Regions from separate parts of the Klebsiella sp. GFKo11 genome, predicted to be linked through region 2. Evidence: riboswitches for the same ligand, from Rfam matches in the RefSeq annotation. Region 2 holds a riboswitch; each other region holds the start of a gene.
What was found. Region 2 has a riboswitch for thiamine pyrophosphate ahead of thiM (hydroxyethylthiazole kinase). Riboswitches for the same ligand answer to the same signal wherever they lie in the genome.
Positions count from the first base shown of each region.

Region 1: another riboswitch for thiamine pyrophosphate. It lies ahead of AC07P6_RS15740 (TenA family protein); the one in region 2 lies ahead of thiM (hydroxyethylthiazole kinase).
Region 3: another riboswitch for thiamine pyrophosphate. It lies ahead of thiC (phosphomethylpyrimidine synthase ThiC); the one in region 2 lies ahead of thiM (hydroxyethylthiazole kinase).

Region 1 is NZ_CM151369.1:3,220,259-3,224,561, forward strand. It holds gene AC07P6_RS15730 (TIM barrel protein) at 64-987, shown strand; gene AC07P6_RS15735 (Gfo/Idh/MocA family protein) at 1,003-2,175, shown strand; TPP riboswitch at 2,318-2,419, shown strand; gene AC07P6_RS15740 (TenA family protein) at 2,485-3,180, shown strand; gene AC07P6_RS15745 (ABC transporter ATP-binding protein) at 3,177-3,905, shown strand; gene AC07P6_RS15750 (ABC transporter permease) at 3,902-4,303, shown strand, end outside.
Region 2 is NZ_CM151369.1:2,096,873-2,101,175, forward strand. It holds gene AC07P6_RS10115 (alkyl/aryl-sulfatase) at 5-1,981, opposite strand; TPP riboswitch at 2,204-2,300, shown strand; gene thiM (hydroxyethylthiazole kinase) at 2,335-3,108, shown strand; gene thiD (bifunctional hydroxymethylpyrimidine kinase/phosphomethylpyrimidine kinase) at 3,105-3,905, shown strand; gene fbaB (class I fructose-bisphosphate aldolase) at 4,054-4,303, shown strand, end outside.
Region 3 is NZ_CM151369.1:5,993,084-5,997,386, forward strand. It holds gene hemE (uroporphyrinogen decarboxylase) at 1-774, opposite strand, end outside; gene nudC (NAD(+) diphosphatase) at 815-1,588, opposite strand; gene rsd (sigma D regulator) at 1,684-2,181, shown strand; TPP riboswitch at 2,236-2,349, shown strand; gene thiC (phosphomethylpyrimidine synthase ThiC) at 2,435-4,303, shown strand, end outside.

The DNA of each region.
Region 1 (4,303 bases), 1.1 Mb from region 2:
TGATTTTGAAATATTCATTCAATACTGGTCATGTTTTCTCCTCAATCTGCAAAGGAATCCATCATGACCATACATATTGCCAATGCGCCATGTAGCTGGGGCGTCGATGATCCCAAAAACCCCTATCTGCCACCCTGGTCACAGGTGCTGCAGGAAGCGGCGACCGCGGGCTACAAGAGTATCGAACTGGGGCCATGGAGCTACCTGCCGACTCAGGCTGATGAACTTAGCGCGGCACTGAATAAACAGGGGCTGTCGCTGGTAGCCGGAACGATCTTTGACGATCTGGTCAGCGAAGAAAACTTCCCGAACATTGTCGAACTGACGCACAACCTCTGCCGCAATCTGTCGCAGGTTCCAACGGCGGAAAAAACGCCCGGAAACTCGTTCCAGCCGCCCTACCTGGTGATCATTGATTTCGGTAATCCGCAACGGGCCAAATACGCCGGACGCAGCGACCTTGCACCACGGCTTTCCCCTGCCGACTGGAAGCGGATGATTAGCCACATTGTCACCATCAGCAAACTGGCGTGGCAGGAGTACGGCGTTCGCCCGGTTATCCACCCTCACGCAGGCGGTTGTATCGAATTTGCCGATGAAATAGACCTGCTGGCAACGCAAATCCCGCACGACGTTGCCGGGCTATGCCTTGATACCGGTCATCTCTACTACTCGGGTATGGACCCGATTAGCTGGTTGGATCGCCACTTTGACCGGCTCGACTACCTGCACTTTAAAGATGTCGACCCGGAAGTGTTCGATAGCGTGATTTCCCGCGGTATCGACTTCTTCGCCGCCTGCGCGGAAGGTGTGATGTGCCCGCTTGGCAGCGGCGCTATTGATTATCCGGCGGTTCGCGCGTTTCTGGATAAGCGCGGCTATCAGGGCTGGATAACCATCGAACAAGAACGTGACCCGCGCAACGTTGAAGGCAGTTTGCAGGCGGTCACGGAAAGCCTGCGCTACCTGCGCTCCGTCGGATTTTAATCAGGAGATAACCACATGATTAACGGTACAAAACCTGTAGGCAGGTCGTTACGCTGGGGCATGGTTGGTGGCGGTGGAAGCAGCCAGATTGGCTATATTCACCGCTCTGCGGCGCTGCGCGACGGTGCGTTTACCCTGCTGGCAGGCGCATTCGATATTGATGCCGAACGCGGGCGAGAATTTGGTCAGCAGTTGGGGGTGAGTGCTGAACGTTGCTATCCCGACTATAAAACCCTGTTTCGTGAAGAAGCGGCGCGAGAAGACGGCATCGAAGCTGTTTCCATCGCTACGCCGAACAACACTCATTACGAGATTTGCCGGGCGGCGCTGGAAGCCGGGCTGCATGTAGTCTGCGAAAAACCGCTGTGCTTTACTGGCGAAGAGGCCGATGCGCTGGTGGCCCTTAGTGAGAAGCAGCACAAAATCATTGGCGTCACCTATGGCTACGCCGGGCATCAGCTGATTTTGCAGGCCCGAAAGATGATTGAACAAGGGCTGCTGGGCGAGATCCGTATCGTCAACATGCAGTTCGCACACGGTTTCCACAATCAGCCGGTAGAGCAGGAAAACCCCAGTACCCGCTGGCGCGTTGATCCGAAATTTGTCGGTCCCAGCTATGTCCTGGGCGACCTGGCCACGCATCCGCTGTTTCTGGCAGAAACCATGGCCCCGAAGCTCAACATCACCCGTCTGATGTGCTCTCGCCAGAGCTTTGTCAAAAGCCGCGCCCCGCTGGAGGATAACGCCCATGTGCTGATGGAATACGACAACGGCGCGATCGGCTCGATGTGGTGCTCGGCGGTCAACAGCGGTTCAATGCACGGGCAGAAAGTACGTATCGTCGGTGAAAAAGCCAGCCTGGAGTGGTGGGATGAACAGCCCAACCAGCTGCGCTATGAAATCCAGGGCGAGCCGGTGCGAATTCTGGAGCGCGGGATGGCCTATCTCGATCCGCTAGCCTTGCAGGACGACAGGATCGGCGGCGGTCATCCCGAAGGGCTGTTTGAGGCCTGGTCAAACCTATATCGGCGCTTCGCTATCGCCATGGATGCGACCGATCGCCGCGACGCCGCGCTGCTGGAAAACTTCTGGTATCCGGATGCCAAAGCCGGCGCGCTCGGCGTGCATTGGGTGGAGAACTGCGTGCGTTCAGCAGATAACGGCGCCAGCTGGGTTGAGTTTCGTTAATGTCGAGCCGGCAACGGCGGCAATCCTGGCATAGGCCGGGTAAGGCGGCTCGCCGCCACCCGGCAAATTAAAACGTGACAATGTCACTAAAATTCGCCAAATTCACAGCATTGTAATCAAAAAGCGAATGTCGTATAACATTGGCCAAACCGAGGGGTGTCCCGTGAGGGCTGAGATGGCGTAAGCCGAACCCTTTGAACCTGATCTGGGTCATGCCAGCGAAGGGACGGGTTGGCATTTCCGCCAGTTTTGCGCCATTGCCTGTTCACACTTCAGCACGCCCGGATCTCCCCTTAATCAGGAGGTCCTGTGATTCTTCCCGCGTTTACTCAAGGTCTTTACGGTCGTCTGCGTCAGCAGGCTGGTGATGACTGGCAACATTACGTCGCCCATCCTTTTCTGCGCCAACTCGCCGACGGTACCCTGCCCGAACCCGCTTTCCGCCGCTATCTGACCCAGGACTACCTGTTTCTGATCCACTTTGCCCGCAGCTATGCGTTGCTGGTCAGTAAACTGCGTACGCTACCGGAAATGCGTACCGCCGCCGCGTCGATGAACGCCATCCTCGACGAACTCCCGCTGCATGTTGGCTACTGCAACAGTTGGGGGCTGAATGAGGCGACAATGGCCAGCGAACCTGAAGCCGCGGAAACCGTCAACTACACTCGCTATGTGCTGGACATTGGTTATTCCGGCGACGCGCTGGATCTGCTGGCGGCGCTGATGCCCTGCGTTGCCGGATATGCGGAAATCGGCCTCGGTCTGCTGCACGATCCGGCAACAAATTTGACCGCTAACCCTTATGCCTCCTGGATCCGTAACTACGGTGATGAGGGCTACCTGAACGGCGTCAATGCCGCCATTAGCCTGCTGGAAACGCTCTGGCAACAGCGCGGCGGCGAGGCGCGTTTTGCTGAACTCAGCGCTATTTTTACCACCGCCACGCGGCTGGAAGCTAACTTCTGGCAAATGGGGTTGAATGTCGTCACGGAGCGCCCGGCGTGACTGCGCCCGGCATTACTGTGCGTGGTCTGAGCCTGCGCTTCGGTTCGCGGCTGGTTTTCGACAATCTGACGTTTGATATCCCCGGCGGTCAGTGGGTTTCGCTGCTGGGGGCCAGCGGTGCCGGGAAAACCAGCCTGCTGCGCATTCTCGCCGGGCTGGCAAAAGCCACTGCGGGCGAGGTTCGCGCCAGCGACGGTCAGCCGATAGCTAAACGGCTGGCGTGGATGGGGCAAAAAGATCTGCTCTATCCCTGGCTAAACGTGCGTGACAACGTCTCCCTCGGCGCGCGTCTGCGCGGGGAACGGGTTGATACCCAGCGGGTTGCGACTTTATTACAGCAGGTTGGCCTTGAGCATTGCGCTAACGACCGCCCGGCCTCGCTCTCCGGCGGTATGCGCCAGCGGGCGGCGCTGGCTCGCACCTTGTATGAAGACCGACCCATTGTGCTGATGGACGAGCCTTTTTCAGCGCTCGATACCATCACCCGCACGAAAATTCAGACGCTGGCCGCCGAGCTGCTGGTGAACCGCACCGTGGTGCTGATTACCCACGATCCGATGGAGGCCTGTCGACTAAGCCATCGCTTACTGGTGCTCTCTCCCGCCCCCGGTAATATCGACGATTCACACCGCTTATCCGGCGTTCCGCCGCGTGCACCCGACGATCCTCACCTGCTATCGAGCCAGGCGGAACTATTGCAACAGCTAATAAGGGCTAACGGATGAGCGGGAAACTGTTTCGTGGCTGCGTAGTGTTCTGCGGCCTGCTGCTGCTCTGGTGGTTGGCAAGTCGTAGCGGCATTCCCGCCTTTTTGCTCCCATCGCCGTCGGCAGTCGGCAATGCGCTATGGGTCAATCGGGCTTATCTCGGCTGGCACACTCTGATTACATTGAGCGAAATACTCAGCGGCCTCGCGCTCGGCGTCCTGCTCGGCGTGATTCTGGCACTGTGCATGATCGTCTCGCCGCGTCTTCAGCGCTGGCTGATGCCGCTGGTACTGACCAGCCAGGCGATCCCGGTCTTTGCCCTCGCCCCGCTGCTGGTGCTGTGGTTTGGCTTCGGCATGAGCGCCAAAGTCATGATGGCGGTGCTGGTGATTTTCTTCCCCGTCACTTCGGCGTTT
Region 2 (4,303 bases):
TTATTTACGGCGTCACAATATTGAACCAGAACTCAAACTTATCCATATAACCCAGCATTTCGTCCAGCTTCGCGCCGTCGCCGGTCACTTTCACTTCACCCTTATCCTGCGCCTGCTTGAGCGTTTCCTCTTTCAGAATGATTTTGTTCAGCGTAGCGCGATCCAGCGTAATGGTGGCATCGGCGTCTTTCGCCTCGGAATCGGCCGTGTGGTTTAACACGCCGTTTTCCAGCTCCAGCTTATATTTACCGCCATCGTTGCCGAGGTCGATATTGAACACCGATTTAGCCGTACCGGCTTTCTCGCCGTTGATATGTACCGCCAGATAGTCGAAGAACATCTCAGGCGTCATTGCCCGCACGGTATCCGGGCTGGCAGTGTTCGGCGTCGGGCCTTTCACCACGCCGTTACGCAGCTCCTGCGCGCCGGTCAGGTAGAAGTTACGCCATGGCCCTGATTCTGCCTGATAGCCCAGTTGTTCCAGAGCATCGGCTTCCAGATTACGCGCCTCAAGATTACCTGGGTCGGCGAAGACGATTATGCTCACGACCTGAGCCACCCAGCGGTAGTTACCCTGGTCGTAATCCTCTTTTGCTTTCTTAAGGATGGCATCGGCACCGCCCATATAATCAACGAATTTCTTCGCCGCTTCTTCTGGCGGCAGTTCATCCAGGGTTGCCGGGTTGCCGTCGAACCAGCCGAGATACAGCACGTAGGTTGCCTTTACATCATGGCTGACGGAACCGTAGTAACCGCGGTTGGCCCAGGTGTTTGCCAGGCTGTCCGGCAGCTTGAATTTGGCGGCGATTTCATCGCGAGTCAGGCCTTCGTTAGCCATGCGCAGGGTCTGGTCGTTGATGTAACGATACAGGTCGCGTTGGCTTTTCAGCAGGTTAACAACGTTCTCATTGCCCCAGGTCGGCCAGTGGTGTTGCGCCATGATGATTTCGGCTTTGTCGCCCCAACGCACGATGGCGGCGTTGATATATTTCGACCATGGCAGCGGCTCGCGAATTTTCGCGCCACGCAGAGAGTAAGTGTTATGCAGGGTATGGGTGACATCTTCTGCGGATTCGATCAGCTTCTTCTCTTCGATATACCACAGCATTTCTGACGGTGCTTCCGATCCCGGAGCCAGCATAAAGTCATAGGTCAGGCCGTCGATAGTCTCTTTTTGGCCATCTTTCTCAATGATGTTGGTCGGGGCAATCAGGGTGACGGTACCGGCAGAGGTCGTCGTACCCAGCCCTGCACCAACCTGACCGGTGGCTTCCGGCTTCAGCAGGTTACCGTACATATAGCTGGCGCGGCGGCTCATCACGTTACCAGCCATGATGTTTTCCGCAACGGCGGCTTCCATAAAGCCGGAAGGCGCGTAGATTTTGACTTTGCCGGATTTCACATCAGCTTCATCAATCACGCCGCGCACGCCGCCGTAATGGTCAACGTGGCTGTGGGTGTAGATCACTGCAACCACCGGTTTATTGCCGCGATTTTTGTAATACAGATCCATACCGACTTTGGCGGTTTCCGCCGACACCAGCGGATCCACAACGGTAATGCCTTCTTTACCTTCGATGATGGTCATATTGGAGAGATCGAGGTTGCGAATCTGGTACACACCTTCGGTCACTTCAAACAGGCCGCTGATATTAATCAACTGGGACTGACGCCAGAGGCTGGGGTTGACGGTATCCGGTGCTTTTTCACCCTCTTTAATAAAGTCATACTGCTGCGGGTTCCAGATGACGTTGCCCTGTTCGCCTTTGATTATCTCGGTGGGCAGTGCGGCGATAAAACCTTTATGCGCGTTGGTAAAGTCGGTGTTATCGGAGAAGGGAAGTTGTTTGTACAGCGCGTCGTTCGCTTGTTTGGTTGCCGCTGTCGCTTCTTTAGGGGAGGTCTCCGCCCAGCTTGTCAGGGGGAGGGTAGAGAATATTCCAGCCAGGGCCAATCCTTTCATTATCGGGGTTAATTTCATTGGGATCCTCGAGGTTTTTACGCTGATTTACTCACTAATTTCGATATGACGTTGGGTTACATCCTGTAATGACTCCTCAAACTATAATCGCGTATCTGAAAAAGTGTTTATTTTGTTAATGAATTGTTTTTTTTGTTGTTGATTGTAATCAGTGGGCATCCCCAGGCCAGCTTGCGTTGTCCGGTGACTTCCCGTAACCTGCCCGCTGAGAACGTTTTATCTCTCAATGACTCGGGGTGCCCTTCCTTGTGAAGGCTGAGAAAAACCCGTACCACCTGATCTGGATAATGCCAGCGTAGGGAAGTCAGAGACCGCAGGGTCGTCGCTTCTTCATCGCCTGGCGGGAGCAAACGATGTCTGACCTGCTAAACCCCGCGCATATTGCCCATCTGCGGCATCTTTTTCGCCGCCATTCCCCCCTTGTTCACTGCATGACTAACGACGTGGTGCAGACCTTTACCGCCAACGTGCTGCTGTCGATTGGCGCATCACCAGCGATGGTTATCGACCCCGATGAAGCCAGTCAGTTTGCTGCGATTGCCGATGCGCTGCTGATTAACGTTGGCACGCTGACCGTTGAGCGCGCGACGGCGATGCGGGCGGCGGCGCATAGCGCAAAGCAGGCGGGCAAACCGTGGGTGCTGGATCCGGTGGCGGTCGGCGCGTTGACTCTGCGCACTGAATTTTGTCGGGAGCTTCTGGCGCTACAGCCTGCCGCTATTCGCGGTAATGCCTCGGAAATTATGGCCCTTGCCGGGATGAGCGGCGGTGGGCGCGGCGTTGATACTACTGATACCGCCGCAGCCGCGCTGCCTGCGGCTCAGGCGTTAGCTCGCCAGTTGAATACCGTGGTCGCAGTAACCGGAGAGGTCGATTACGTCACCGATGGTCAGCGTACGCGCATGGTCACCGGCGGCGATCCGCTAATGACTCGGGTGGTGGGTACCGGCTGCGCGCTGTCGGCGGTGGTTGCCGCCAGCACGGCGATGCCCGGTGAACGTCTGGAAAACGTCGCTGCCGCCTGTGGTCTGATGAAGTTCGCGGGTGGAATCGCGGCGCAGCGGGGCGGTCCCGGCAGCTTTACTCCCGCATTCCTGGATGCACTGTACGCGGAGGGCGGCCTGTGAGACGAATCAATGCTTTAACCATCGCCGGAACCGACCCGAGCGGCGGCGCGGGGATCCAGGCGGATCTCAAAACCTTCTCAGCGCTGGGCGCTTACGGCTGCTCGGTCATCACTGCGCTGGTGGCGCAAAACACCCGAGGCGTGCAGTCGGTGTACCGTATTGAACCTGATTTTGTCGCCGCGCAACTGGATTCGGTGTTCAGCGATGTGCGAATCGATACCACTAAAATTGGCATGCTGGCGGAAACGGATATCGTCGAAGCGGTGGCGGAGCGACTGGCGCGGTACCAGATTAAAAACGTGGTGCTGGATACCGTGATGCTGGCGAAAAGCGGCGATCCGTTGCTTTCGCTCAGCGCAGTGCAAACGCTGCGTCAGCGCCTGCTGCCGCAGGTGTCGCTAATCACCCCGAACCTGCCGGAAGCGGCGGCGCTGCTGGATGCGCCGCATGCCAAAACTGAAAAAGAGATGCTGGAGCAGGGCAGGGCGCTGCTGGGAATGGGCTGCGGCGCGGTATTAATGAAAGGCGGTCATCTTGATGATGCCGAGAGCCCGGACTGGCTGTTTACCCGCGAAGGTGAGCAGCGCTTTACCGCGCCAAGAGTGCAGACCAAAAATACGCACGGCACCGGTTGCACGCTATCGGCGGCGCTGGCGGCGCTGCGTCCTCGTTACGATGATTGGGGGCAAACGGTAGCGGAGGCTAAAGGCTGGCTCTCTGCGGCGCTGGCGCAAGCGGATTCTCTGGAAGTCGGGCACGGGATTGGCCCGGTGCATCACTTCCACGCCTGGTGGTAAACGGCACGACAACGTGCCAGCAGACTGTGCTGAAAAAATACGCTCCCGGCTGGAAAATATGCTGAGTCGGTACCAGGCTTAACCTGCCCAAAATAATTGGGTTGGGAAAATGCATGCCGGTTTCGACCGGCACTTACGGGAGATCGCTATGACTGATATTACGCAGTTACTTGGCAAAGATGCCGACACGCTTTTACAGCACCGTTGTATGACTATTCCAGCCGACCAACTCTATTTGCCGGGTTCGGACTATGTCGATCGGGTGATGGTTGATAACAACCGTCCGCCAGCGGTGCTGCGTAATATGCAAACCCTGTATAACACCGGACGCCTGGCGGGAACCGGGTATCTGTCTATCCTGCCGGTTGACCAGGGCGTAGAGCATTCTGCTGGCGCTT
Region 3 (4,303 bases), 2.5 Mb from region 2:
CGCTTCCAGCCACTGCCCACCGCCTTTGGTAAACAGGGTTACCGGTACGCGACGGCCTTCGTTCTCACGCAGCAGACCATCGACGATTTTATGCATGTAGTAGAGCGAGAACTGCTGATAATCACGACCGGTCAGCGCGCCGCCCCAGGTGTCAAAAATCATCACCGACTGAGCGCCCGCTTTGATTTGCGCGTTCAGATACAGCGTGACGCTTTTCGCCAGCTTATCCAGCAGGGCATGCAGCGCCTGCGGCTCGGCATACATCATCTTCTTGATCACCGTAAACGCTTTGCTGCTGCCGCCTTCAACCATATAGGTCGCCAGCGTCCACGGGCTACCGGAGAAACCAATCAGCGGCACTTCACCTTTGAGCTCGCGGCGGATTGTACGCACCGCGTTCATCACATAGCCGAGCTCCCCTTCCGGGTCAGGGATCGGTAGTATATCGACATCCGCTTTACAGGTGATGGGCGAGGTAAAACGCGGGCCTTCACCGGCTTCGAAATAAAGCCCCAGCCCCATGGCGTCCGGGATAGTCAGAATGTCCGAGAAGAGGATTGCCGCATCCAGCTTATAGCGACGCAGCGGCTGCAGCGTCACTTCGCAAGCCAGCTCAGCATTTTTACACAGCGACATAAAGTCGCCCGCTTCGGCGCGAGTGGCTTTATATTCCGGTAAATAGCGGCCCGCCTGGCGCATCATCCACACCGGGGTGACATCAACCGGCTGACGTAGCAGCGCGCGCAGGTAACGATCGTTCTTCAATTCGGTCATTTTTACATTCCTTTAGCGTTGATGCGCCAAGTGTAACATGTCACTCATACTCTGCCCGACACATCGCCAAGGTATCTTCTATCAGGCGGCGGGCAACCGTGCCCGGCGGCGGCAGGAGCGGCAGATCGTCATAGCGATACCATCCCGCTTCCAGCAACTCTTTCTTATCGATAACAATCTCGCCGCTGTCGTATTCCGCCATAAACGCAGTCATTAGCGATTGCGGGAACGGCCACGGCTGGGAGGTCACGTAGCGCAGGTTTTTCACCTTAATGCCGCTCTCTTCCATGACCTCACGGGCAACCGTCTGCTCCAGTGTTTCACCGACTTCGACAAACCCGGCCAGCACCGTATGCACGCCGTTGCGATGGCGCGTGTGCTGCGCCAGCAAAATAGAATCATCCCGTCGAATAGCAACGATGATGCACGGCGCGATTTGCGGGTAATAACGCTCACGGCAGTGGCTGCAGAGCATCGCCCATTCAGTTTTGCTGGGGTGCATCGGATGCCCGCAATAACCGCAGAATTTATGCGAGCGATAGAACTCCGCCAGTTGGATCCCGCGTCCTGCCAGTTGAAAAAGGCCAGCATCCTGATCGAGTACCTGACGCAACGATCCCATCTCATGTCGACGCTCCTGACGAACCAGCCACACCGGTTCGCCCTGCCATTCCCCTATGCGCAGCGCGGGTTGCCCCGCAAGATTAAAATTTACCGCTTCGCCATATGGTAATTCCCCGTCGGGTAACCATAATTTCTGTTCGTGGCTGACTATCCACCAACCGCGATCTAATTTTTCAATAATACGATCCATATCTATTGCACTACCTTCATTTTACTGGCACTTTTAACATTAAATTTACATTTTGGTGAGCAACGTATTTCTCTTTAAAACTTGCGGAGTCAACCATGTTAAACCAGCTGGAAAACCTGACGGAACGTGTTGGAGGCAGCAATAAACTGGTCGATCGCTGGCTACAAGTACGTAAGCATTTACTCGTGGCTTACTACAACCTGGTTGGCCTGAAACCTGGCAAGGAATCATTTATGCGGCTTAATGAGAAGGCGCTGGATGATTTTTGTCAAAGTCTGGTGGACTATCTCTCCTCCGGTCATTTTAGTATTTATGAACGCTTTATCGCCGAATTGGAAGGTGATACGCCACTTTTAACCGCCACTAAGCTTTATCCACAGCTGCAAGCCAACACTCAGCAGATCATGGATGACTACGACTCTTGCCTCGAAAACGCCATCGATCACGATAACTACCTTGAGTTTCAACAGGCGTTATCGGATATCGGCGAAGCGCTGGAAGTACGCTTTGCGCTGGAGGATAAACTCATCGCCCTCGCCATCGCCCACAGCCGAAAGGACCCCGTCAGCGACAATATCGCGCCGACGGCTTGAGTTGTCCGCTATTAACGAGTAGTTTACATACATTCCCCCTCTCAGAGAGGGGATGTCATCTTGTCGGAGTGCCCATTTTCCACAGTGGAAAAGGCTGAGACCGTTAATTCGGGATCCGCGGAACCTGATCAGGCTAATACCTGCGAAGGGAACAAGAGTAAACTGCATTTAGCGTCAGCCCATCTGGGCCCGATCGCATCTGTTACTCCATCCGTCGTCTGACAAGCCATATCCTGTTCACCTGGAATGAGCTATGTCTACAACAAAAATGACCCGTCGAGAGCAACGCGAACATGCGCAGCGCTTTATCGACACGCTGGAAGGCACCGCATTTCCCAATTCGCAACGTATCTATATCCGCGGCTCACGTGAAGATCTTCGCGTCCCGATGCGCGAAATTCAGCTGAGCCCGACGCTCATCGGCGGTGCTAAAGATAATCCCCGCTATGAAGCTAACGAAGCCATTCCTGTCTATGACACGTCCGGCCCTTATGGCGACCCGGAGATAGTAATCAATGTCCAACAAGGTCTGGCAAAACTACGCCAGCCGTGGATTGAAGCGCGTGGCGACTGCGAAGAACTCTGCGATCGCAGCTCGGCATATACCAAACAGCGCCTGTCAGATGATGGCCTCGACGAACTGCGCTTTACCGGCCTGCTAACACCAAAACGCGCTATCTCCGGGAAATGCGTGACTCAGTTGCACTATGCCCGCCAGGGCGTTGTCACCCCAGAGATGGAGTTCATCGCCATCCGTGAAAACATGGGCCGCGAGCGCATTCGTGGCGAAGTGTTGAGACACCAGCATCCCGGAGTTGGGTTTGGCGCACGACTGCCGGAGAACATCACCCCGGAATTCGTACGCGATGAAGTCGCTGCCGGGCGCGCGATTATCCCCGCCAATATCAATCACCCTGAGTCAGAACCGATGATAATCGGCCGCAACTTCCTCGTGAAGGTCAATGCCAATATCGGCAACTCGGCGGTCACTTCATCTATCGAAGAAGAGGTCGAGAAGCTGGTGTGGTCCACTCGCTGGGGCGCGGATACGGTGATGGACCTGTCGACCGGTCGCTATATTCACGAAACCCGCGAGTGGATCCTGCGTAACAGTCCGGTACCAATCGGTACCGTGCCGATCTACCAGGCGCTGGAGAAAGTTAACGGGATCGCCGAAGATCTCTCCTGGGAAGCCTTCCGCGACACGTTGCTGGAGCAGGCTGAACAAGGCGTCGACTACTTCACTATCCATGCGGGCGTGCTGCTACGCTACGTGCCGATGACCGCCAGGCGGCTGACCGGCATTGTTTCACGCGGCGGTTCTATTATGGCGAAGTGGTGCCTCTCCCATCATCAGGAGAACTTCCTTTATCAGCATTTCCGCGAAATCTGTGAAATCTGCGCTGCCTATGATGTTTCCCTATCGCTGGGCGATGGTCTGCGTCCGGGTTCCATTCAGGATGCTAACGACGAAGCGCAGTTTGCCGAGCTGCACACGCTGGGCGAACTGACCAAAATCGCCTGGGAGTACGATGTACAGGTGATGATTGAAGGCCCAGGCCACGTGCCGATGCAGATGATTCAGCGCAATATGACCGAGGAGCTGGAACACTGCCACGAAGCACCTTTCTACACCTTAGGGCCGCTCACCACCGATATCGCACCGGGCTATGACCACTTCACCTCGGGCATTGGCGCCGCAATGATTGGCTGGTTCGGCTGCGCGATGCTCTGCTACGTGACGCCAAAAGAGCACCTCGGCCTACCGAACAAAGAAGACGTTAAGCAAGGGCTGATTACCTACAAAATCGCCGCCCATGCCGCTGACCTTGCCAAAGGCCATCCCGGAGCGCAGATCCGCGATAACGCGATGTCAAAAGCACGCTTCGAATTCCGCTGGGAAGACCAGTTTAACCTGGCGCTCGACCCGTTCACCGCTCGCGCTTACCACGACGAGACTCTGCCGCAGGAGTCCGGCAAAGTGGCTCACTTCTGCTCCATGTGCGGCCCCAAATTCTGCTCAATGAAAATCAGCCAGGAAGTGCGCGATTATGCAGCCCGCCAGGATATCGAAGTTGGCATGAGCGATATGTCGAATAGCTTCCGCGCCCGCGGCGGCGAA